2 regions of the Paraburkholderia sp. A3BS-1L genome follow, and region 2 is predicted to be linked to the other one. Evidence: riboswitches for the same ligand, from Rfam matches in the RefSeq annotation. Region 2 holds a riboswitch; the other holds the start of a gene.
The links. Region 2 has a riboswitch for manganese ahead of P5W99_RS34520 (sodium:calcium antiporter). Riboswitches for the same ligand answer to the same signal wherever they lie in the genome.
Positions count from the first base shown of each region.

Region 1: linked by a shared signal. The riboswitch ahead of P5W99_RS10780 (TMEM165/GDT1 family protein) and the one ahead of P5W99_RS34520 (sodium:calcium antiporter) in region 2 are both predicted to bind manganese.

Region 1 is NZ_CP120442.1:2,375,100-2,386,128, reverse strand. Features, by position in the region: gene P5W99_RS10795 (class 1 fructose-bisphosphatase) at 1-347, opposite strand, end outside; gene pepN (aminopeptidase N) at 603-3,302, opposite strand; gene P5W99_RS10785 (DUF4136 domain-containing protein) at 3,562-4,245, shown strand; gene P5W99_RS10780 (TMEM165/GDT1 family protein) at 4,286-4,858, opposite strand; yybP-ykoY riboswitch at 4,950-5,110, opposite strand; gene guaD (guanine deaminase) at 5,169-6,476, opposite strand; gene P5W99_RS10770 (adenosine deaminase) at 6,627-7,679, opposite strand; gene xdhC (xanthine dehydrogenase accessory protein XdhC) at 7,714-8,856, opposite strand; gene xdhB (xanthine dehydrogenase molybdopterin binding subunit) at 8,869-11,029, opposite strand, start outside.
Region 2 is NZ_CP120445.1:839,960-850,988, reverse strand. Features, by position in the region: gene P5W99_RS34555 (cupin domain-containing protein) at 449-793, opposite strand; gene P5W99_RS34550 (DUF3820 family protein) at 1,026-1,241, opposite strand; gene P5W99_RS34545 (LysR family transcriptional regulator) at 1,306-2,250, opposite strand; gene P5W99_RS34540 (hypothetical protein) at 2,399-2,554, opposite strand; gene P5W99_RS34535 (acyl-CoA dehydrogenase) at 2,811-4,688, shown strand; gene P5W99_RS34530 (GMC family oxidoreductase) at 4,956-6,629, shown strand; gene P5W99_RS34525 (alkyl/aryl-sulfatase) at 6,676-8,610, shown strand; yybP-ykoY riboswitch at 8,681-8,858, shown strand; gene P5W99_RS34520 (sodium:calcium antiporter) at 8,943-9,947, shown strand; gene P5W99_RS34515 (MIP/aquaporin family protein) at 9,999-10,715, opposite strand; gene glpK (glycerol kinase GlpK) at 10,836-11,029, opposite strand, start outside.

The DNA of each region.
Region 1 (11,029 bases), on a different replicon from region 2:
TCGAACACGAGCAGATATTCGCCCTTCGGATAATTGGCCGGGATCGGGAAGAAGGTTTCCATTTCCTCGGACGCCATGGCCGCGAGGTTGCCGCCCCATTCGTTGGCGTCGAGCAGGATTTCGTTCGACAAAATGTCGAGGTTCTTCTGCACTTCGCCCTGAACATTTTCGCTGCCTGCGGTGCCGAGCGCGTCGCCGAGGGCGCCCTTGCTGACGTTGTAGCTGATCGCCTTGCACGCGCGCGCGACAACTTCGATCAGCAGACGCAGATCGGCCGGCAGGTTGCGATGCTCGCGCTGCTGCTCGATCAGGTATTTCGTGAGGGTGGTACGACGGTGCAAAGCCATTGCAGGACTCCAGATGCGCTTGGGAATAGCGCAATTCTACCTGCTGGACGAGGCTCGGCCCGTTTGGTCAATCCTGAAAATAAGCGCGATCGGCTCGGGGCACGCGTCGGACGGAAATTCGGCCGGGAAATCGAGCGGAAAAATAATGCAGAAAAAATGCGCACAAAAATGCCGGCCGCGAGGGCCGGCAGCGTGCATGACCGGTGTGAGGACGAGGCTGTGCGCGGCGCTGTGCAACGGCGCCGCGCGCGAGGCCTACGCCAGCGCCTTTTCCACGATCTCACGGACGTCGCGCGATTTCGCCTGCGTGGCGACCTGTTCGAGCGCGGCGCGCATCGCGTCGCGCAGCGCCGGGGTGAAGCGGCGCCACAGTTCGAGATTGCGTGCGAGGCGTGCGGCAACCTGTGGGTTGATGGCGTCGAGCGCGAGGACTTGTTCGGCCCAGAACGCGTAGCCCGAGCCGTCCGCCGCGTGGAACTGAGCGGGATTCGCCGCGCAGAAGCTGAAGATCAGCGAGCGTGCGCGGTTCGGATTCTTCAGATTGAAGGCCGGGTGGCGCATCAGCGCACGCACGGTCTCGATCGTCGGGCGCTGGGCCGTGCCGCGTTGCGTCGCCTGCAGGGAGAACCACTTGTCGATGACGAGCGGTTCCTTCTCGAAGCGTGCGTAGAAGTCCTCGAGCGCCTGCTTCGCCTGGTCGCCGCCTGTGCCTGCCGCCGCGTTCATCAGCGCCGACAGCGCGGCTGCGCGGTCGGTCATGTTGTTCGCGGCGTGGATTTGCGCGGTGGCGAGTCGCACGGCGTCGGCGGGGTCGTCGAGTTCCGAGAGATACGAAAGCGCGAGATTCTTCAGGCCCCGGTGGCCAGCGGCTTCCGGCGTGGGCTCATAGGCGCCCGGCGTGAGGTTGGCTTCGTAGGCCGCAAGCCATGCGTTCTTGAGCGCCGCGGCCAGGCCCTTGCGCACGAACTGGCGCGCGGCGTGCACGGCGGCGGGATTCGACTCCGCCATCTGCTCCGCGAGATAGGTCTCCGAGGGCAGCATCAGCACGAGTTCGCGGAACGACGGCGACAGCGAAGCGTCGTTGAGCACGCGGCCAAACGCGTCGATGAGCGCATCGTTCATCGCGAGCGGCTGACGCGTGGCGGCGCGTGCGGCCAGCGCGAGCAACTCGCGCGTGGCAAGGCGCTGGCCCGCTTCCCAGCGGTTGAACGGATCGCTGTCGTGCGCGAGCAGGAACGCGAGTTCGTCGTTGCCATAGTCGTATTCCACGATCACCGGCGCCGAGAAGTTGCGCAGCAGCGAGGGCAGGGGCTTGTGGGCGATGTCGACGAAGGTGAAGGTCTGCTGCGCCTCGGTGAGTTCGAGTACGCGCGTCGTGCTTGCTGTCATGCTGGAGCTGGATTCGCCTTCGAGCTTGAGCGGCAGGTCGGCGCCATCGGGGCCGATCAGGCCGATCGCGAACGGGATCAGGAGCGGTCCCTTCTGCGTGTCGCGCGCGGCCGGCGAGCCGTTCGCATAGCCCTGCGCGAGCGTGACGCTATAGCGCTTCGCGGCTTCGTCGTAACGCGTCGTGACCGTGACGCGCGGCGTGCCCGCCTGGCTGTACCAGCGCTCGAACTGCGCGAGGTCGCGGCCATTGGCGTCGGCCATGGCGCGGCGGAAGTCGTCGCAGGTCACCGCCTGGCCGTCGTGGCGCTGGAAGTAGAGGTCCATGCCCTTGCGAAAGCCGTCGCGGCCGAACAGCGTCTGATACATCCGCACGACTTCCGCGCCTTTCTCGTAGACCGTCATCGTGTAGAAGTTGTTGATCTCGACGTAGCTTTCAGGACGCACCGGATGCGCCATCGGGCCTGCATCCTCGGCGAACTGCATCTGGCGCAGCACGCGCACGTCCTCGATGCGCTTGGTCGCGCGGGCGGCTTCGTTCTCGTCGCCTCCCGACATTGCCGCCGAGAATTCCTGGTCGCGGAACACAGTGAGGCCTTCCTTGAGGCTCAGCTGGAACCAGTCGCGGCAGGTCACGCGGTTGCCGGTCCAGTTGTGGAAGTATTCGTGGCCGACCACGGCCTCGATGTTGGCGAAATCGACGTCGGTGGCCGTTTCCGGATTCGCCAGCACGTACTTCGTATTGAAGATGTTGAGCCCCTTGTTCTCCATCGCGCCCATGTTGAAGTCGCTCACGGCGACGATCATGAAGCGGTCGAGATCCAGTTCGAGGCCGAAGCGCCGCTCGTCCCAGCGGATCGAGTGGATCAGCGAGTCCATCGCATGGCGCGTCTTGTCGAGATCGTGCGGCTCGACCCACACCTGCAGCAGCTTCTCCTTGCCCGAGCCGGTCTTGATGCGCTCTTCGAGCGCCACGAGCTTGCCGGCCACCAGCGCGAACAGGTAGCTCGGCTTGCGGAACGGGTCTTCCCACTTCGCATAATGGCGGCCGTCGGGCAGTTCGCCTGCTTCGATGAGATTGCCGTTCGAGAGCAGCACCGGGCACGCGGTCTTGTCGGCGCGCAGCGTGACGGTGTAGGTCGACATGACATCGGGGCGGTCGAGGAACCAGGTGATGCGGCGAAAGCCTTCAGCTTCGCATTGCGTGAAGAAGTTGCCGCTCGATACGTAGAGCCCCGAGAGCGTGGTGTTGGCTTCCGGGTCGTTGGCGCCCGTGAGCGTGAGCGTGAACGCGTCGGGCACGTTCTCGATCGTCAGGCCATGTTCGTGCGCACGCACGTTTTCGCAGGCATTGCCGTCGATTTGCGCGCCGATGAATTCGAGCTGTTCACCCATCAATTCGAGGTGCGGCGCGGACTTGGCAGCGGGATTGCGGCGCACGCGCAGCGTGCTCTTGACGACGGTGTGTCCGGGCGCGAGGTCGAATTCGAGGTCGACGGTGTCGATCAGGAAGGCGGGCGGCGCGTAGTCTTCGCGGCGGATCACAGTAGGCGTGGCGGTATCGGACATGGTCTCGTGCGGGGAAGCTTCGGGTCGGATAGCGGTATAGGGAGGCCGCGCCTTGCGTACGATGACGCGGCCGCTCGCCCCATTGTACAAAGGCTCGCGCAGCTTGTCCGAGATGGCCCGCAGGCGTGCGCCGCGCAGCGGGCCCGAACTTTCCCGCTGGGGCGCGAGTCAGTATGATCGGGGCCTGCGGTGTCGACCACCGCAAGCTTGCCGCGCGCCGACGAACTGTCGTCACTGCCACGACTGCAACGAGAAGACCATGATGCCCGACCGATGGACCCGCCGCGCGCTGCTGTTGCTGGCGGCGCTTGCCGTGACGCTGTCCGGCTGCACGACCTATGTGACGAGCCAGGTGACCGCGTTCTCCGCGTGGGGAGGCGGCAGCGATGCCACGCGCACTTACGCGTTCACGCGCAATCCCGACCAGCAGCACAGCATCGAGCAATCGACCTACGAGAGCCTCGTTGCCGACGGGCTCTCCTCGTACGCATTCCGCCAGGTGCCCGAGCGGCAGGCGCGCTATCTCGTGGGCCTCGCCTACGGCAGCCGCATGGACACGGTCACGGTGGCGCAGCCCGTGTTCTACAACCCGTGGCCGGCTCCGTACTGGGGACCGTTCAATCCGTGGGGGCCTTGGGGTCCCTGGGGCCCCGCTTATGTGAACCAGAGCTATCCGGTGTACTCGCATGCACTCGGCATCCGCATCACGGAGCAGGCGGGCGGGAAGGAGGTCTATAACGTCACCGCGCGCACCTCGGGCGACGATCCCTCGCTCGTGCACATCATGCCGTTTCTGGTGCGCAGCGCACTGTCGAACTTCCCGCTGCAGAACGGCTCGGTGCAGCAGGTGAAACTGCCCGTGGACAAGACCACGGGGGCGCCGGCCGAAGTCCCGGCGGCGGCGCCAGGAACCGCACCGGCAGCGGCCGCTCCGGCAAAGTAGACGGAGCCAGCGTCAGTGGCGGCTCAAGCGTTACAGACGATCAAACGCCCACGCCCATGATGGCGAGCACGCCAAGCACCACGAACAGCACGGCGGCGATGCCGTGCACCAGGCCCGTCGGCAGCTTGTGGGCGAAGCGGTCGCCCAGCAGGATCGCAGGCACATTGGCAATCATCATGCCGAGCGTCGTGCCGGCCACCACCCCGAAGAAGTCGTGAAAGCGCGCGGCGAGCGCGACGGTTGCGATCTGCGTCTTGTCGCCCATCTCGGCGAGAAAGAAGGTGACGACGGTGGCGCCGAACACGCCGAGGCGCGTGCGATTGACGTTGGCTTCGCCCTCGTCGAGCTTGTCGGGCACGAGTATCCACAATCCCATGGCGACGAAGGAGACGGCGAGCGCCCAGCGCATCACCGAGGGCGTGACGAGCGAGCCGAGCCACGCGCCGAGCGCGCCCGCGCCCGAGTGATTGACGAGCGTGGCGGCCAGTACGCCGAGAATGATCGGCATGGGCTTGCGATAGCGCGCTGCGAGCACGAGCGAAAGCAGTTGCGTCTTGTCGCCGATTTCGGCGAGCGCGACTGCGCCGGTCGAGACGAGAAAGGCGTGATTCACGTGTTGGTGATCCTCGGGCCGAGATAAATGCGAGCGACGACTCACGGCCCGCCGGGCCCTGTTGCGGCGGGCATGAGTCATCGGTCTCGCCAGGCCTGAGTACTAAGGCTGCGTCCGCCATGGCCGCGCGGGCCAAGTCTGTTGACGGATGCTCCCGCTGCGCATGCGCGGCGCGCGCCAAGACCCGAAGGCTAGCCGGGCGGCACGGAGCGGGGCGGCTACTCCCCAATGGACGGCGAATTATAGCATTGGGGTTTTTCCGACACCCGGCTTCGCCGGGGCCGTTGGAATGTGGATTTGCCGTGGGATTTTAACGCTTTGCCGTGTCGCGGCTGTGCACGCGCGTACCGGCTGCGTAGGTCTCGAATACGGCGCGGTCGTCGCCGAGCAGCGCGAACGCGAACAGCAGTTCTTCGAGCGATTCGGCGCGCGCGGTGCGGCGCTTGAGCAGCGGGGTGGCCTGCGGGTCGAGCACGACGAAGTCGGCTTCGCTTTGCGGCGCGAGCGTGCCGATCTTGTCGGCGAGATCGAGCGCGGCTGCCGCGCCGGCCGTGGCGAGCCAGAACATGCGCGTGGCCGTCAGGTGATGGCCGCCCATGCGCGCGACCTTGTGCGCTTCGTTCATGGTTTGCAGCATCGAGAACGACGTGCCGCCGCCCACGTCTGTCGCGAGTGTGACGGGCATCTCGGTGGCCTGGGCCTTGTCGAAGTCGAACAGGCCGCTGCCGAGGAACAGGTTCGAGGTCGGGCAGTGCGCCGCGACCGTGCCGGTTTGCGCCATGCGGCGGCGGTCTTCGTCGTCGAGCCAGATGCAGTGGCCGTACACGGCGCGGCGGCGCAGGAGTCCGTAATGATCGTAGACATCGAGATAGCTGCGCTGGCGCGGGAACAGTTCCTTCACCCACTTCACTTCGTCGAGATTTTCGGCGACGTGGCTCTGAATGAAGATGTCGCCGTGCGCCTTCGCGAGCGCCTCGCACGCTTCGAGCTGCGCCTCGGTCGAGGTGGGCGCGAAGCGCGGCGTGAGCGCGTACATCTGGCGGCCATTGTTATGCCAGCGCGAGATGAGTTCGGCGCTGTCGTCGTAGCCGGTCTGGGGCGTGTCGCGCAGGAACTCGGGGCAGTTGCGGTCCATCAGGACCTTGCCCGCGATCATGCGCATGTTCCGGGACTCGCTCGCCGTGAACAGCGCATCGGCCGATTGCTTGTGCACCGAGCAGTAGACGAGCGCCGTGGTCGTGCCGCACGAGAGCAGTTCGTCGACGAAAAAGCGCGCCGTCTCGAACGCCACGTTTTCATTGGCGAAGCCGCGCTCGGTCGGGAACGTGTAGGTCTCGAGCCACGGCAGCAGGCCCGGCGCCGGCGAGGCGATCATGTCGGTCTGCGGGTAGTGAATGTGCGTGTCGATGAAGCCCGGCACGATCAGCTTGTCGCGCAGGTTGTGCACCGTCGCGCCTTCAGCCATGCGAGCGCTGAGCTCGGACCATGCGCCCGATGCGACCACGCGGCCGTTCTCGACGATCACCACGCCGTCTTCGTGGAAGACGGCAGCGTCGGGCGACTGCGCGGGGTCGCCGGTGAACGTCAACAGTTTTGCGCGATAAGCCGATTGAGTCATGGGAACTTCGTCTCCGAAAAATTCAGGTGTTCATGAGCCGTATGTATGCGCACCGCTCCTGAAAACGCGGCGCGCAAAAGCCCTGGGGCCGGCGCTGGCGCGCCGGTCCTCATCAAGGGTGAAGCCTTAAGCTTGGGGAGCTGCGCGGGATCAGGCCACGGCGCCGCTCCAGTACCGATCGAGCTGCGCGATCAGCGCGGCGCGTTCCTCGGGCGTCACGAAAGACGCCTCGAAGCTGTTGCGCAGGATCGTGTACACCTCTTGGTCGTCGAGCTGCAGCGCCGTGATGATGGCGCTGAAGTTCTCGTTCACGTAGCCGCCGAAGTACGCGGGATCGTCGGAATTGACGGTCACCGCGACGCCTTCGTCGAGCAGCTTTTTGAGCGTGTGCTTCGTCATGTCGTCGAACACGCAGAGCTTCAGGTTCGAAAGCGGGCAGACGGTGAGCGCGACGCGCGTGTCGGCGAGGCGCGTGACGAGCGCCTTGTCCTCGATGCTGCGTACGCCGTGGTCGACGCGGTCGACCTTGAGCAGATCGAGCGCCTCGTAGATATAGGCGGGCGGGCCTTCCTCTCCGGCATGCGCGACGAGCTTCAGCCCTTGCGCGCGCGCCTTCGCGAACACGCGCTCGAATTTCGAGGGCGGATGGCCGCGCTCCGACGAATCGAGACCCACGCCGATCATGCGCGGATAGCGCGCGAACAGCGGCAGCGCGGCGTCGAAGGTGGCGAGCGCGTCGGCTTCGCTCAGATGGCGCAGGAAGCAGAGGATCAGCTTGCTCGTGAGGCCGCGTTTTTCGGCGTCGGCGAGTGCGCGGTCGATGCCCGCGACCACCGTTTCGATCGGCACGCCGCGTTCGGTGTGCGTTTGCGGATCGAAGAATATTTCGGTGTGCACGACGTTGTCCGCGAGCGCGCGCTCGCAGTAGGCCATCGTCATGTCGTAGAAGTCCTGCTCGTTGAGCAGCACGCTCGCGCCTGCGTAATAGATGTCGAGGAACGACTGCAGGTCGGTGAACGCGTAGGCCGCGCGCAGCGCTTCGATCGACTCGTAAGCAAGCTCGACGTGATTGCGCTGCGCGAGCGCGAAGATCAGCTCGGGTTCGAGCGAGCCTTCGATATGGATGTGCAGCTCGGCCTTCGGCGCGCGCGCCGCTTTTTGTACGAGCGCTGCGAACGGGTTGACGGTGGGCGTGATGGTCATGGTTGGATCGATCGGTTGCGTTCAGTGGTTGACATCACGCGGAATGGATCGTGCCGGTAGCGGACGTGCCGGTAACCGCAACGGCTGCATGCCCAGGCGTGCCGGCGGCCGCCGCCGACGCCTCGATCGCCTGCAGCAATTGCGCGGCGGCCGAGATCGCGATGACTTCGGGCGACTTGTCGACGATGCCCTCCACGCCGAGCGGGCAGTGCATGCGCGCGATCTGTAGCGGATCGATGCCGCGCGCGGCGAGCCGGTGCTCGAACTGCTTGCGCTTCGTGTGCGAGCCGATCATGCCGAAGAACAGGAAGTCGCCGCGACGCAGGATGCGCTCGGCAAGATCGAGGTCACGCGAATGATCGTGCGTCATCACGATGAAGCTCGTGCCCGGCGGGGCAGCGTCGATGGCTTCGTCAGGTGCGTCGTTGGCATCGATCGTGACGTTGGGCGCATTGAGCGCCGCGAACGCTTCCGGCGAGGGAAACGCGGCGTCGCGCTCGTCCACCCAGCGCACCCGGCAGGGCAGCGTGCCGAGCACGCGCACGAGCGCCGCGCCCACATGGCCCGCGCCGAACAGCACGACGGGCCGCTCGTTGGGCGCGATCGTTTCGGTGAGCAGCATCGTGCCGTCGCCGTGATGGTTACCATCGCCCGGCGCGCCCGTGTCCCACAGCAGGCAATCGGGCGATTCCACGCCGGGCTCGGGTTCCGAAAGCAAAACTGTATCGGCCGCCGAGGCATCCGTCAGGTCGGTTTCTGCGCCGGAAGGCGCTCCATTCCGCGAGGAGCGGAATGATACGCTACGAACCGTCGAGGCGCCCGCCGCGAGCCGGCGGGCGAGCGTGGCGAGCCAGCCGAGGTCGGAGACGTCGAGCCGCTCGAACGCAAGGACGACTGCTCCGCCGCAGCACTGGCCGAGGCTCGGCCCGAGCGCGAATCGCTCAAGGCGGCGCGCATGCGGCGTGCGCATGCCGTCGCGCAATACCTGGCGCGCGGTCTCGATGGCCTTCCATTCGAGATGGCCGCCGCCGATCGTATGACGGGCCGCTTCGCGCGTGACGATCATCTTCGTGCCGGCTTCGCGCGGCACCGAGCCTTCGGCGCGCGCGACGGTCACGAGCACGGCGGCATCGCCGTGCGCTAGCAGGTGTTGAAGGTCGGTGACCCAGGCTTGCATCGGGCGGTTCTCCTACTTGACGACAGCTTCTGTTGGGGCGGCGGCCGACACGCTTGCCGCGTGCTCGCGCAGGGCGTCGAGCGCCCCGATTGCATGAAGGATCGCCTCGGGCGTGGCGGGCGCATTGAGCGGCGCGGCTTCGCGGGCCTCGGGCACGGCCGCGCCGATTGCCTCGCGGATCGCGAGCAGCACCGAGAACGGCAGCAGCAAGGGCGGCTCGCCCACGGCCTTCGAACGGAACACAGTGGGCTCGGCGTTTTCGTTGCGATAGAGCTGGACGTGAAACGCCGCGGGCGTATCGCTGATCGCCGGAATCTTATAGGTGGAGGGCGCGTGCGTCATGAGCTTGCCGTCGCGGTTCCACCACAGCTCCTCGCTCGTGAGCCAGCCCATGCCCTGGATGAACCCGCCTTCCACCTGGCCGATGTCGATGGCCGGGTTGATCGACTGGCCGGCGTCGTGCAGCAGGTCGGCGCGCACGAGCTTCCATTCGCCCGTGAGCGTGTCGACGACCACTTCCGACACCGCCGCGCCATAGGCAAAGTAATAGAACGGATGGCCGGTGAGCGTGCGCGCGTCCCAATGGACCGTGGGCGTGGCGTAAAAGCCGTCGGACCACAGTTGCACGCGCTTCAGATACGCGGTTTCTACGAACTCGGCGAAGGCGATCGCCTTGCCGTTCACTCGCACCAGGCCATCTTCGAACGCGACGTTTTCGGGCGCGCCGCCGTACTGCGTGGCGGCGAGCGTGGCGAGGCGCGTGCGGATCGCGAGCGCCGCGTCTTCGGCGGCCTTGCCGTTCAGGTCGCTGCCGGTCGAGGCGGCGGTGGCGGACGTGTTCGCCACCTTCGACGTGTCGGTGGCGCTCACGCGCAACTGCGCGAGCGGCAGTCCGAATACGCCCGCGACCACCTGCGCGACCTTCGTGTTGAGCCCCTGGCCCATTTCGGTGCCGCCGTGGTTCACGAGCACGGAGCCGTCGCGATAGACGTGCACGAGCGCGCCCGCCTGGTTCAGATGCGGGACGTTGAACGAGATGCCGAACTTCACCGGCGTGAGCGCGATGCCGCGCTTGAGCACTGGGCTCGTGCGGTTGAACGCGGCGAGCGCGGCGCGGCGCGCGGCGTACTGGCTCGACGCGAGCAACTGCTCGGTGAGCGGCGCGAGCACGTTGTCCGCGACGCGTTGCCCGTAGGGCGTGACGTCCCGTTCGCCGATGCCGTAGTAGTTCGCGCGGCGCACGTCGAGCGGATCGCGGCCGAGCGCGCGGGCGATGCCGTCGAGCATCACCTCCATCACGAGTGCGCCCTGCGGGCCGCCGAAGCCGCGGAAAGCCGTGTTCGACTGCGTGTTGGTCTTGCAGCAGAGCGCGACGATTTCGACGTCCGAAAGATAGTAGGCGTTGTCGAAATGGCAGACCGCGCGCGTGGCGACCGCGCCCGAGAGATCGGCGGAATAGCCCGCGCGCAGCGCGATTTCCACGCGCGCGCCGAGCAGGCGTCCTGCGTCATCGTAGCCGGCTTCATATTCGTAGAGCGCGTCGTGGCGCTTGCCGGTGATGAGGAAATCGTCGTCGCGGTCGGCGCGCAGCTTCACGGGGCGGCGCAGCTTGTACGCGGCTAGCGCCGCCACGCAGGCGAACAGCGCCGATTGCGATTCCTTGCCGCCGAAGCCGCCGCCCATGCGCCGGCATTCGCACATTACGCGGTGCGCGGGCCAGCCGATCAGATGCGCGATCAACTGCTGCATCTCGCTCGGGTGCTGCGTCGAGCTGTAGACGAGCATGCCGTCCTGTTCCTCGGGCAGCGCATAGGCGACCTGACCTTCGAGATAGAACTGCTCCTGGCCGCCTACGGCAAACGTGCCGGCGATGCGGTGGGGCGCTGCCGCGATGCGCGCCGCCGGCTCACCGCGCGTGAGGCGCAGCGGCGGCAGGACGTACTGCTGGCGCGCTTTCGCTTCGGCGATGTCGAGCACCGCTTCGAGCGGCGCGTAGCGCACGACGTCGTCGCTGGCGGCGAGCGCGGCCGCGCGGCGGGCGAGTTGATGGCTCGTCGCGATTACGGCGAAAACGGGCTGACCGAGATACTGCACTTCATCTTGCGCCAGCACCGGGTCGTCGTGCAGGACCGGGCCGCAGTTGTTCTCGCCGGGAATATCGGCGGCGCTCAGG
Region 2 (11,029 bases):
GGGCCGGCGGTTCCGTTCAGGTCATTCTTCAGCCATTGGTATCCGCGCGACCACGAATGTCAACCTTCACTGCGGGCGGATGCGTACTCTCGCCCGGTTGCGGTCATTTCGCAGTGCAGCTTTCACTGCCTGATCGCATTCGGCCGCAAGGGCTGAAGCGTGCCATCATCGCGATGGTCGTACTCGGTGCAAACCCGCCCAAAGACGCGGTGTATCCGCTTAACGCGGCCGCCGCCGATGGCAAGCGCGTGAGCGGAGACCAGCGCTATGTCCAGGTGGTGGACACTGGGCAGGAGCAGGCCAGCGCATGTGTTAGGTATCGGAACTCGCAACGTAGCGATGGGGCGCAGATCGATGGTGAAGGCCAGAGCATCGATCCGGCTAGTGCGCGCCATCGCGCGTCATTCGCCAGCGGGCGTATTGAGTCACCGGTGTATCAGCTACGGGCTCAGGCGAAGACGAAGTACTTGCGCACCGTCTCCACCACCTCCCAGGTCCCCTTCATGCCGGGTTCAATCACGAACACATCACCCGCCTTCAGGTGCACCGACTCCTCGCCTTCCGGCGTGATAATGCAGTAGCCGTCGAGAAAGTGGCAGAACTCCCACTTCTCGTAGTTCACCTCGAATTTACCCGGTGTGCAAATCCAGGTGCCCATGATCTTGCTACCGTCCTTGGAGAGGTAAGCGTTGAGGTTCACGGTGTGCGGGTCGCCGCCGATGCGCTTCCACTTGGTGGCGTCAAGGACCGGAGTCGGGCAGGTTTCGCGCAAAACGGTAATGAAATCGGACATGTCGGCTCCAAACGATCGGATAAGAGGTTCATCACCTTAGTTCAAAAGCGTTACTGGAGCTTGTACGCTTCCGACACCAACCCATCTATTTTCGACACCGACTCCTTCCCAGCTTGCTGCGGGCGCCGTTTGGAAAATTCGCGGACTTTGCCTATGCCGGCAAAAAGGCAAATCGCCAACTTGATGGTCAAGCGGCTGAACGGCTTAGCGCAACGACGACGCCTGACTCGCGCTATCCGCGTTTGCGCAGCGGATCGAGCAAGCTCCTCAGGCCGTTATGGTCCATCTCCTGCATCAGCGCTAGCAGCCGGCCGATTTCTCCCGGTGGAAACCCTTCGCGGGCGAACCAATTGAGGTAATGCCCGGGCAGATCGGCAATGAGCCGGCCCTTGTACTTGCCGAAAGGCATGGTGAGGGTGACGAGGCGTTCAAGGTCGGGAGCTTGCATGATGGGCGTATTGTGCATGGCTGTCCGTTGCAGCATGCCACAGCGCGCCGACTGATTCAGCTTGCTATCGGCGCGCTTGTCCAGCCGTTGCTTCGCGCCCACGAGGCTCGATCCGCACCGCCTCCACCCGCTCGCGCAGCAAAGGCGTCGCGAAATCCAGGAACGCGCGCAGCTTGAGTGGCAGCGGCGCTTGCCCGCCGTGCACGAGACTGACGGGCCATGGCGCCAGTTCGAACGCCTCGAGCACCACGGCAAGCCGCTTTTCGCGCACCGCCTGCGCAACCTGATACGAAAGCACGCGCGTGAGCCCCACGCCATGCAGCGCGGCGTCGATCGCGGCCTCCGCGGTGTTGACCGCGAGCCGCGCGTGCACCGACTGCACGACGTCGCCCTTGCCCGAGCGGAACGTCCACGTGCGGCCTTCGACACTCTCGAACGTCACGCAGTGGTGCCGCGCCAGATCGCCTGGCGCAGCGGGCACGCCGTGCTCGGCCAGATACTCGGGGCTCGCGCAAACCACGCGGCGAATCGCGCCCACGCCCACCGCCACGAGCGCGCTATCGGGCAGCTCGCCAATGCGCACGGTGGCGTCCACGTGCTCTTCCATCAGATTGACCACGCGGTCCGCCAGTATCAGCCGCACGTCGATCTCGGGATACTGCGCGAGAAACGCATTGACGATGGGCAGCACGTGCAGCCGCCCGAACACCACGGGCGCCGAGAGCGCAAGCGTGCCTCTTGCCGTGGTGTATTCGCCGGTTGCCGCGCGCTCGGCCTCGCCCACCTCTTCCAGGATACGCCGGCAGGCCGCCACGTAAGACGCCCCGGCCCCGGTCAGCGCGAGTTGCCGAGTGGTGCGTTTGAGCAGCCGCGTCTTGAGATGCGCCTCGAGGTCGTTGACCTTGCGGCTGACCGTGGCCAGCGGCATGTTCAAACGCCTCGCCGCTGCGGAAAGGCTGCCGGCCTCGACCACGGCGACGAGCACGGACATCGCATCGAGCCGGTCCATGATGTTCTCGCTGTTCGGGAGGATGAGCATGAATATTGCCGTATCCTCTTCAAACGTGCGATTTGGGAAGGCGCAACCCGGGTAGGTAAACGCAAAAAGCCGGCAAACCCGGTTTGCCGGCTTTCCAGGTCGGAGACCTCGGCGAAGCTTAGCTTGCCGATGCTGCAGCTTGCGGCGTGATCACGAGGTTCAGGCCGTTTTCCTTCGTGATCGTCAGGGTGACTGCCGACGGGGTCTTGTTGGCGCCAGCGCCAGCCGTAACGACTTGCAGGTTCGACAGCTGTTCACGTTGAATCAGTTGCATGAGCAACCTCCATAAATATGTGCGTGTTGAGAGAATGCTCCCCAATTAGGGAGGGAGCGGCGAAAAGCTTACGGCCAATCTCTCGCCGGGCGGGCTCTCTCGATTTGAAGATTCATGAAGAAGCTTTGGCACTTTGCGTCGCCCGACAAGCAAGTCATTGCACGGCGGCACCATAAAGGATTTGGAGAAATCGCCAATAGCACGATCGTTCTATTTTTGTTAGGCTGCGACTTTTCTTATTCACGGGCCCTCTGCCATGTCGCTGATCTTCTCTCGCCGTGATCTTGATTTCCTGCTCTACGAATGGCTCGACGTCGAGCGCCTTACGCGCATCGCGCGCTACGCCGACCATTCGCGCGAGACCTTCGATGCGGCGCTCGACACCTGCGAGAAGATCGCGACCGACCTGTTCGCGCCCCACAACAAGAAAAACGATCAGCACGAACCGCACTTCGACGGCGAAACCGTCACCATCATCCCCGAGGTCAAGACCGCGCTGAAGGCGTTCAGCGAAGCGGGTCTGATGGCCGCGGGCCAGGACTACGAATACGGCGGCATGCAGTTGCCGCTGGTGGTCGAGAAGGCGGGCTTGGCGTGGTTCAAGGCCGCGAACGTGGGCACGAGCGCGTATCCGTTCCTCACCATCGGCAACGCCAACCTGCTGCTCGCGCACGGCAGCGCAAAGCAGGTCGAGACCTTCGTGAAGCCCGAGTTCGAAGGCCGCTACTTCGGCACGATGTGCCTGTCCGAGCCGCAGGCGGGCTCGTCGCTTTCCGACGTGGCCACACGCGCCGACTTCGAGCACGACTCGCCGCTGGGCGCGCAGTATCGGCTGCGCGGCAACAAGATGTGGATCTCGGGCGGCGAGCACGAACTCTCCGAAAACATCGTCCACCTCGTGCTCGCGAAGATTCCGGGCCCGGACGGCAAGCTCATTGCCGGCGTGAAGGGCCTCTCGCTCTTCATCGTGCCGAAATACCTCGTAAGCGAAGACGGTTCGCGCGGCGAGCACAACGACGTCGTGCTCGCGGGCCTCAATCACAAAATGGGTTATCGCGGCACGACAAACTGCCTGCTCAATTTCGGCGAGGGCACGAAGTACGCGCCGGGCGGGCGCGCGGGCGCTATCGGCTATCTCGTGGGCGAGCCGCACCAGGGCCTCACGTACATGTTCCATATGATGAACGAGGCGCGCATCGGCGTGGGTCTCGGGGCGACCATGCTCGGCTATACCGGCTATCTGCATGCGCTCGACTACGCGCGCAATCGTCCACAGGGGCGCAGCGTGGGCGCGGCAGGCAAGGACCCGGCTTCGCCGCAGATCAGACTGATCGAGCACGCCGACGTGCGCCGCATGCTGCTCGCGCAAAAGAGCTATGTAGAAGGCGCGCTCGCGCTCAATCTCTGGTGCGCGCAACTGGTGGACGAAGCGCGCGCTGCCGCCGACGACGCGGCGCGCGAGCCGCTCACGCTGCTGCTCGACCTGCTCACGCCGATAGCGAAGAGCTGGCCCTCGCAGTGGTGCCTCGCCGCCAATGATCTCGCGATCCAGGTGCACGGCGGCTATGGCTATACGCGCGAATACAACGTCGAGCAGTTCTACCGCGACAACCGCCTCAACCCGATTCACGAGGGCACGCACGGCATCCAGGGCCTCGACCTGCTGGGCCGCAAGGTCACGATCAAGAACGGCGCGGCGCTGAAGCTATTCGTGCAACGTGTGCAGGCTACGACGGACCGCGCACTGTCGAGCGGCGACAAGCAGGATGCCGCGTATGCGCGCTCGCTTGAAGCGGCGCTGAATCGTCTTGTCGATGTCACGCAAACGCTCTGGTCGGCCGGCGACCCGAGCGTCGCGCTCGCCAATGCGTCGGTGTATCTGGAAGCGTTCGGGCACGTGGTGGTCGCGTGGGTCTGGCTCGAACAGGCGCTCACCGCGCGCGCGGCGCTTGCGCGCACAAGCGGCACAAGCGAGGAAGGCGGCAAAAACGACGATGAGGCCAGCTTCTATCGCGGCAAGCTCGCCGCCGCCAAATACTTCTTCGCCTGGGAGCTGCCGAAGACGGGCGCACAGTTCGATCTGCTCGCCTCGCTCGACCGCACGACGCTCGACATGCAGGATGCCTGGTTCTAATCCGGCGGTCGTGCGCCGCTCAAAGCACTTGAGCGCCAGCAAACCTGCCCGCCGCGCTCCCCCACCTACCTGACTGGGGGGGTGTCCCCCCCGCGCGCTGTCCTTACCCTGAAAGCCGTTCTGCCCACGCCGCCAGCGCGGGCAGAGTCACATCAGAGGAGACAGACCCTGCGCCGCCCCGAACCCGCTTCGGGCCGCCTGCGGGATTTCGCGCACTACCACCAAAGTGGACGACGCATGACGCCGTATCCACGACAGGGGACACCCATGAGCTCACCCTCCGCCGTGCCCGTGGCGGGCGAATACGATTATCTGGTGATCGGCGCCGGATCGGCCGGCTGTGCCGTGGCGGGCCGCCTCGCAGACGATCCAACGGTGCGCGTCGCCGTGATCGAGAATGGCGGCCCGGACGACCATTACCTGATCTGGACGCCCATCGGCCTCGCCAAAACCGTCGTCAAGCCTGGCCCCTACAACTATGGCTACTACACCGAGCCACAGCCGGCGCTCGGCGGCCGCACCAGCTATCAGCCGCGCGGCCGGGTGCTGGGCGGCTCTTCGTCACTCAATGGCATGGTCTATATCCGCGGCCATCGCAAGGATTACGACGACTGGGCCGCGCTCGGCTGCGAGGGCTGGAGCTACGACGACGTCCTGCCCTACTTCAAGCGCAGCGAGAACAACACTCGCTTCGCCGGCACCGACAATCCGTGGCACGGCACGGACGGCCCGCTTTATGTGAACGACCTGCGTTCGCCCAATCCTTTCTGCCATCACTTCCTGCAAGCCGCGCAGCAAGCGGGCCATGCGCTGAACGACGACTTCAACGGCGCCGAGCAGGAAGGCTTCGGCTACTACCAGGTCACGCAGCACAACGGCGAGCGCTGGAACGCGGCGCGTGCCTATCTGCACCGGGGCAAGACCACGAACGGCCACTACAACTTCGGCCGTAATAACCTGGCAGTGCTGACCGGCACCCGGGCGCTGCGCCTCGTCTTCGAAGGGCGGCGCGCGGTGGGCGTGCGGGTCGTGCGCGATGGCGTGCAACACGTCCTGCGCGCACGGCGTGAAGTGATCGTGAGCGGCGGCGTATTCAATTCGCCGCAGCTCTTGCTGGCCTCGGGCATCGGGCCTGCCGCGCATCTGCGCGAAATGGGCGTCGAGGTGCTCCACGACCTGCCCGGGGTGGGCGAAAACCTCCAGGATCATCTGGACATCGTGCTCAACACGCAACTCGACAGCACCGATCTGTTCGGCGCGACGCTGCGCGGCGGCCTGCGTCTCCTCAAGGAGATCCGCCGCTATCGGCGCGAACGTACCGGCATGCTGACGTCCAACTTCGTCGAAGCAGGCGCGTTTGTGAAGAGCCGCCCCGAGCTCGATCGCCCCGACCTCAACCTTGTGTTCACCGTCGCCCTGATCGGCAATCGCAACATGGGCAGCCGACGCAAGCTCGGCCACGGCTACTCGGGGCACGTATGCGTGCTGCGCCCCGAAAGCCGCGGCGTCGTGCGCCTGCGCTCGCCCGACATGCGCGAAGCGCCGCTGATCGACACACGGCTGATGAGCGCGCCACGCGACATGGAAACGCTGATAGCCGGCATCCACATCATGCGCAATATCTTCGGGCAGCCTGCGCTGAAGAACCTGGGCGGCCGCGAAATGAAAAGCGAGAGCTTCGCCGATGAAGCCAGCGTGCGCGCTTTCGTGCGCGGTCACGCCGATTGCCTGTATCACCCGGTAGGCACCTGCAAGATGGGGCGCGACGCGGACCCGCACGCGGTCGTCGATCCCGAACTGCGCGTGCGAGGCGTGGAAAGTCTGCGCGTGGTGGACTGCTCGATCATGCCAACGCTGATCGGCGGCAACACCAACGCTCCGGCCATGATGATCGGCGAAAAGGCCGCCGACATGATTCGCGCCGCACAACGCCGGGCATAGCGAGAATATCGTCGGCAAGGCGCCGGCAGAATCTGGGAGACACACGATGCAACATCCGATCAAGCAAGAAGCCCAGCGGGCGCTGCCCGGGCCGCTTCCCGCAACCGAGGCGACCATCGCCGCGCAACAGCACGCGCTGAACGACCTGCCGCCCGACGATCCGATTGAAGTCGCCGATGCACAGCACGGCTTTATCGGCACCATAGCCGATGCGGAGATTCGCGGCGCATACGGGCAACTGATCTGGAGCCTCGCCGATTATGGCTTTCTCGACGAGCAAGCCGCGCCGCCCACCGCGCATCCCGGTCTGTGGCGCCATGCGCGGCTGAACAGGCTGCACGGTCTCTTCAGCGTGACCGAGCGCATCTATCAGGTGCGTGGCTTCGACGTTTCCAACGTGACGTTCATCGAAGGCGAGACCGGCCTGATCGTGATCGATCCGCTCACGTGCAAGGAAACCGCTGCCGCCGCGCTCGAGCTGTATTTCGCGCATCGTCCGAGGCGCCCTGTCGTGGCGGTCATCTACAGCCACAGCCATGCCGATCACTTCGGCGGTGTGCGAGGCGTCGTGGACGAAGCGGATGTCGTGGCCGGCAAGGCGCAGGTCATCGCGCCCGCTGGATTCATGGAAGAAGCGGTGTCGGAAAACGTGATGGCGGGCACGGCCATGGCGCGGCGCGCGCAATTCCAGTTTGGCCATACGCTCGCGCGCAATGCCTGCTGCCAGATCGATGCGGGCATGGGCAAGAATATTCCGCGCGGCACGATCACGCTGATTCCACCGACAAAGCTGATCATGCAAATGACCGAATCGCATGTGATCGACGGCGTCGAAATCGTGTTTCAGCTCACGCCCGAAAGCGAAGCGCCCGCCGAGATGCACTTCTGGTTCCCGCAGGAGCGCGCGCTCAACCTGGCCGAGAACGGCACGCGGTCGCTGCACAATCTGTGTCCGCTGCGAGGCGCGCAGGTACGCAACGCGCAATCGTGGTCGCGATACCTGGGCGAGTCGCTGGAGCGCTACGGGCGCGAAGCCGAGGTCGTGTTCGCGCAGCACAACTGGCCGACCTGGGGCAACGAGCGCATCGTCGATTACCTGGAGGCGCAGCGGGATCTCTACAAATTCCTGCACGACCAGACTGTGCGCCTCATGAACCACGGCTTGAACGCCGTTGAAATCGCCGAGCAGATTCGCCTGCCGGACGAGTTGCGTTCGAAGTGGCATGCGCACGGCTACTACGGCGCTGTCGTGCACAACGTCAAAGCCATCTATCAGCATTACCTGGGTTGGTACGACGGCAATCCGGCTAACCTGCACGCCCTGCCTCCGGAGGCTTCCGCACCGCGCTATGTCGAGTACATGGGCGGAGCCGATGCCATGCTCGAGCGCGCGCGTCGAGATTTCGATCAAGGCGAGTACCGTTGGGTCGCCCAGTGCATGAACCACCTGGTGTTTGCACAGCCGCAGTTGCGCGAAGCGCGCGAACTGGGTGCTGCTGCGCTCGAACAGATGGGGTATCAGGCCCAATCGGCAACGTGGCGCAACGCGTTCCTGCTCGGCGCGCGCGAACTGCGCGAAGGGCGAGATGCTTCGACCGAATTCGGCAGCCGCAGCGCCGACATGGTCAGCGCGATTACCGAGGAAATGTTCTTCGACTATTTCGCCGTTCGTGTCGATGGCCTGAAGGCGCAGCATCTGAACATGCGCATTGCGTGGCGTTTCAGCGACATCGATAAGCAGTTCAAACTGAATCTCCAGAATGGGGCGTTGACGTGGTGCTACACATCGCCAAACGAGCGCACCGATCTGAGCGTGACCATGTCGAGGCAAACGCTCAACCGGATCCTCTGCGGGGAAACGGGCTTTCAGGAAGCCGTACTTGCGCGCGAAATCCAGCTGGACGGCAAGGTCGAACTGTTCCGCGCCATGCTAGGGACCCTCGACAAATTCGACGGCGATTTCAACGTCGTGGAACCGTGACGCAGATGTGCCGACGAACTACGCCATGAAACGAGCCCCCTCCCGCACAACCGCATTCGTCGGCTATAATGCGCCGGTCTTAGGGGAGTAGTCTGCGTCACGCGCGATGCGTGTCGCGCCGCCGTCAACATAATTGGCACGCTGTGCCATGGCGCCGGCAGCCGTTCTTCGGCCTGACGAGACCTATGACGTCATCCTTCATACCCGGGCTGGGCGGGGGGATTGCGTCATTGGTCCGTCCGTCCAGCCCGAGGAATGCCGTTTCCCATGCACCGCTTTTCACGCCGCCACGCGATCGCAGTCGCACACCCCCGCACGACGGAGCGCTCGTCATGATCTGGACGTTCGCCCTGCTCATTGCCGCCGCCGGCATCATCTATCTATCCTGCGAAACCTTCGTCAATGCCGTCGAGTGGCTCGGCCAGAAGCTCAAGGTCACGCAGACGGCCACCGGCACGATCCTTGCCGCGTTCGGCACGGCGCTGCCCGAAAGCGTGGTCACGCTCGTAGCCGTCGCGTTCGGCACCGATCCGGCCCACAAGGAAATCGGCATTGGCGCGGCCATTGGCGGGCCGCTCGCGCTCAGCACCGTCGCCTATGCGGTGGTGGGCGTCGCGTTGCTGGCGACGGTCGCGCGCGCGGGCCGTGCAGGCGCCGGCACCGTCGACGCCGATACGCGCCACCTGCGCCGCGACCAGCTCTGGTTCCTCGCGATCTTCGTGGCGAAAATCGGGCTCGGACTCGTGGTGTTCAGTTTCAAGCCCATTCTCGGCATTGCGTTTCTCGCGGCCTACGCGCTCTATTGCTGGAAGGAGCTGAGCGACGATGGCGATGAGATCGAAGACGTGGGGCTCGAGCCGCTCAAGCTGCGTCCGCGCGATGCGGACCCGTCGCTGTTCTGGGTCCTGCTCCAGACCCTGGGCGCGCTGGTCGTGATCTTCTTCGCCTCGCACCTGTTCGTGCAGCAGATCGGTAAAGTAGGACCGTGGCTCGGCCTGAGCCCGCAATTGACTGCGCTGCTCTTCAGCCCGATCGCCACCGAGCTGCCGGAAATCATGAACGCGATCATCTGGGTGCGTCAGGGCAAGGAGCGGCTCGCGCTCGCGAACATCAGCGGCGCGATGATGATCCAGGCGACTATTCCCACCGCATTCGGCTTGTTCTTCACGCCGTGGCACCTGGGTGCGCCGTCGATTCTTGCCGCGGCCACGACGATGCTCGCCATCCTGTTCCTGCAATGGGCGTTCCGTGCGCCGCAAGTGCATAGCCGCCAGCTTACGCATGTGGGCTGGCTCTATGCGGTGTTTGCGGGCATGCTGTGGGTGATTCCGAAGTGATTGGCTTGCAGCGGTTGCGCAACACGTTGCGAAACCGCCGCCCCACGACCCTCAATGCGTCGCATGCAGATACAGATACAGCGACGCAGCCGCCACGCCGCCCAGCAGCGGTCCGAGCACGGGAATCCACGCATAGCGCCAGTCGCTGTCTCGCTTGCCCGGGATCGGCAGCAGCGCATGCATGATGCGCGGCGAGAGATCGCGCGCCGGGCTCATGGCGTAGCCCGTGGGGCCGCCCAGCGAAATGCCGATGCCGAGCACGAGCAGGCCAACCGGCAATGCATCGAGCGCGCCCAGGCCCACCTGCGGCGAGGCCAGATACAGTACGCCGAGGATCAGCACGAAGGTACAGATGGCTTCGGTCATCACGTTGTGCCGCACGCTACGGATCGCAGGCGCGGTGCAGAACACGGCGAGCTTGAGATCGGCATCGGCTTCGTTCGCGAAGTGCTGGCGATAAGCGAGCCACACGAGGAACGCGCCCGCCATGCCGCCGAGCATCTGGGCGACGATGTAGCCGCACACCTTCGACCATGCGAACTTGCCAGTGAGCGCGAGGCTGATCGTCACGATCGGGTTCAGATGCGCGCCGCTGTACGATGCGGTGACGTACACGGCCACGAACACGGCCATCGCCCAGCCCATCACGATGACGATGAGGTCGGCGCCCTTGCCTTTGGTCTTTGCGAGCAGCACGTTGGCGACCGCGCCGTTGCCTAGCAGTACGAGTATGGCCGTGCCGATGAATTCAGCAATGTATGGTGACATTCTGATTATTTCTCAGGATTCCGAAATTGACGCGAGACCAGCGCAGTGCTGGCTGCGCGGCCCTTCGGTATTGGGTTACGTTGACTCGTTCGAGTTCTTTGGCCGGATGTCGCCGCGGCGTTACTGCGTGTCGTCGGCCCAAGCCTTGGCGGCGCGCACCGCGCGCTGCCATCCCGCGCGACAGGCGTCCACCTGCGATGGCGGCATGGCGGGCGAGAAACGCTTGTCCACATGCCACTGGCTCTGCAGTTCGTTCACGCTTTTCCAGTAGCCGGTCGCGAGGCCAGCGAGATAGGCCGCGCCTAGCGCGGTGG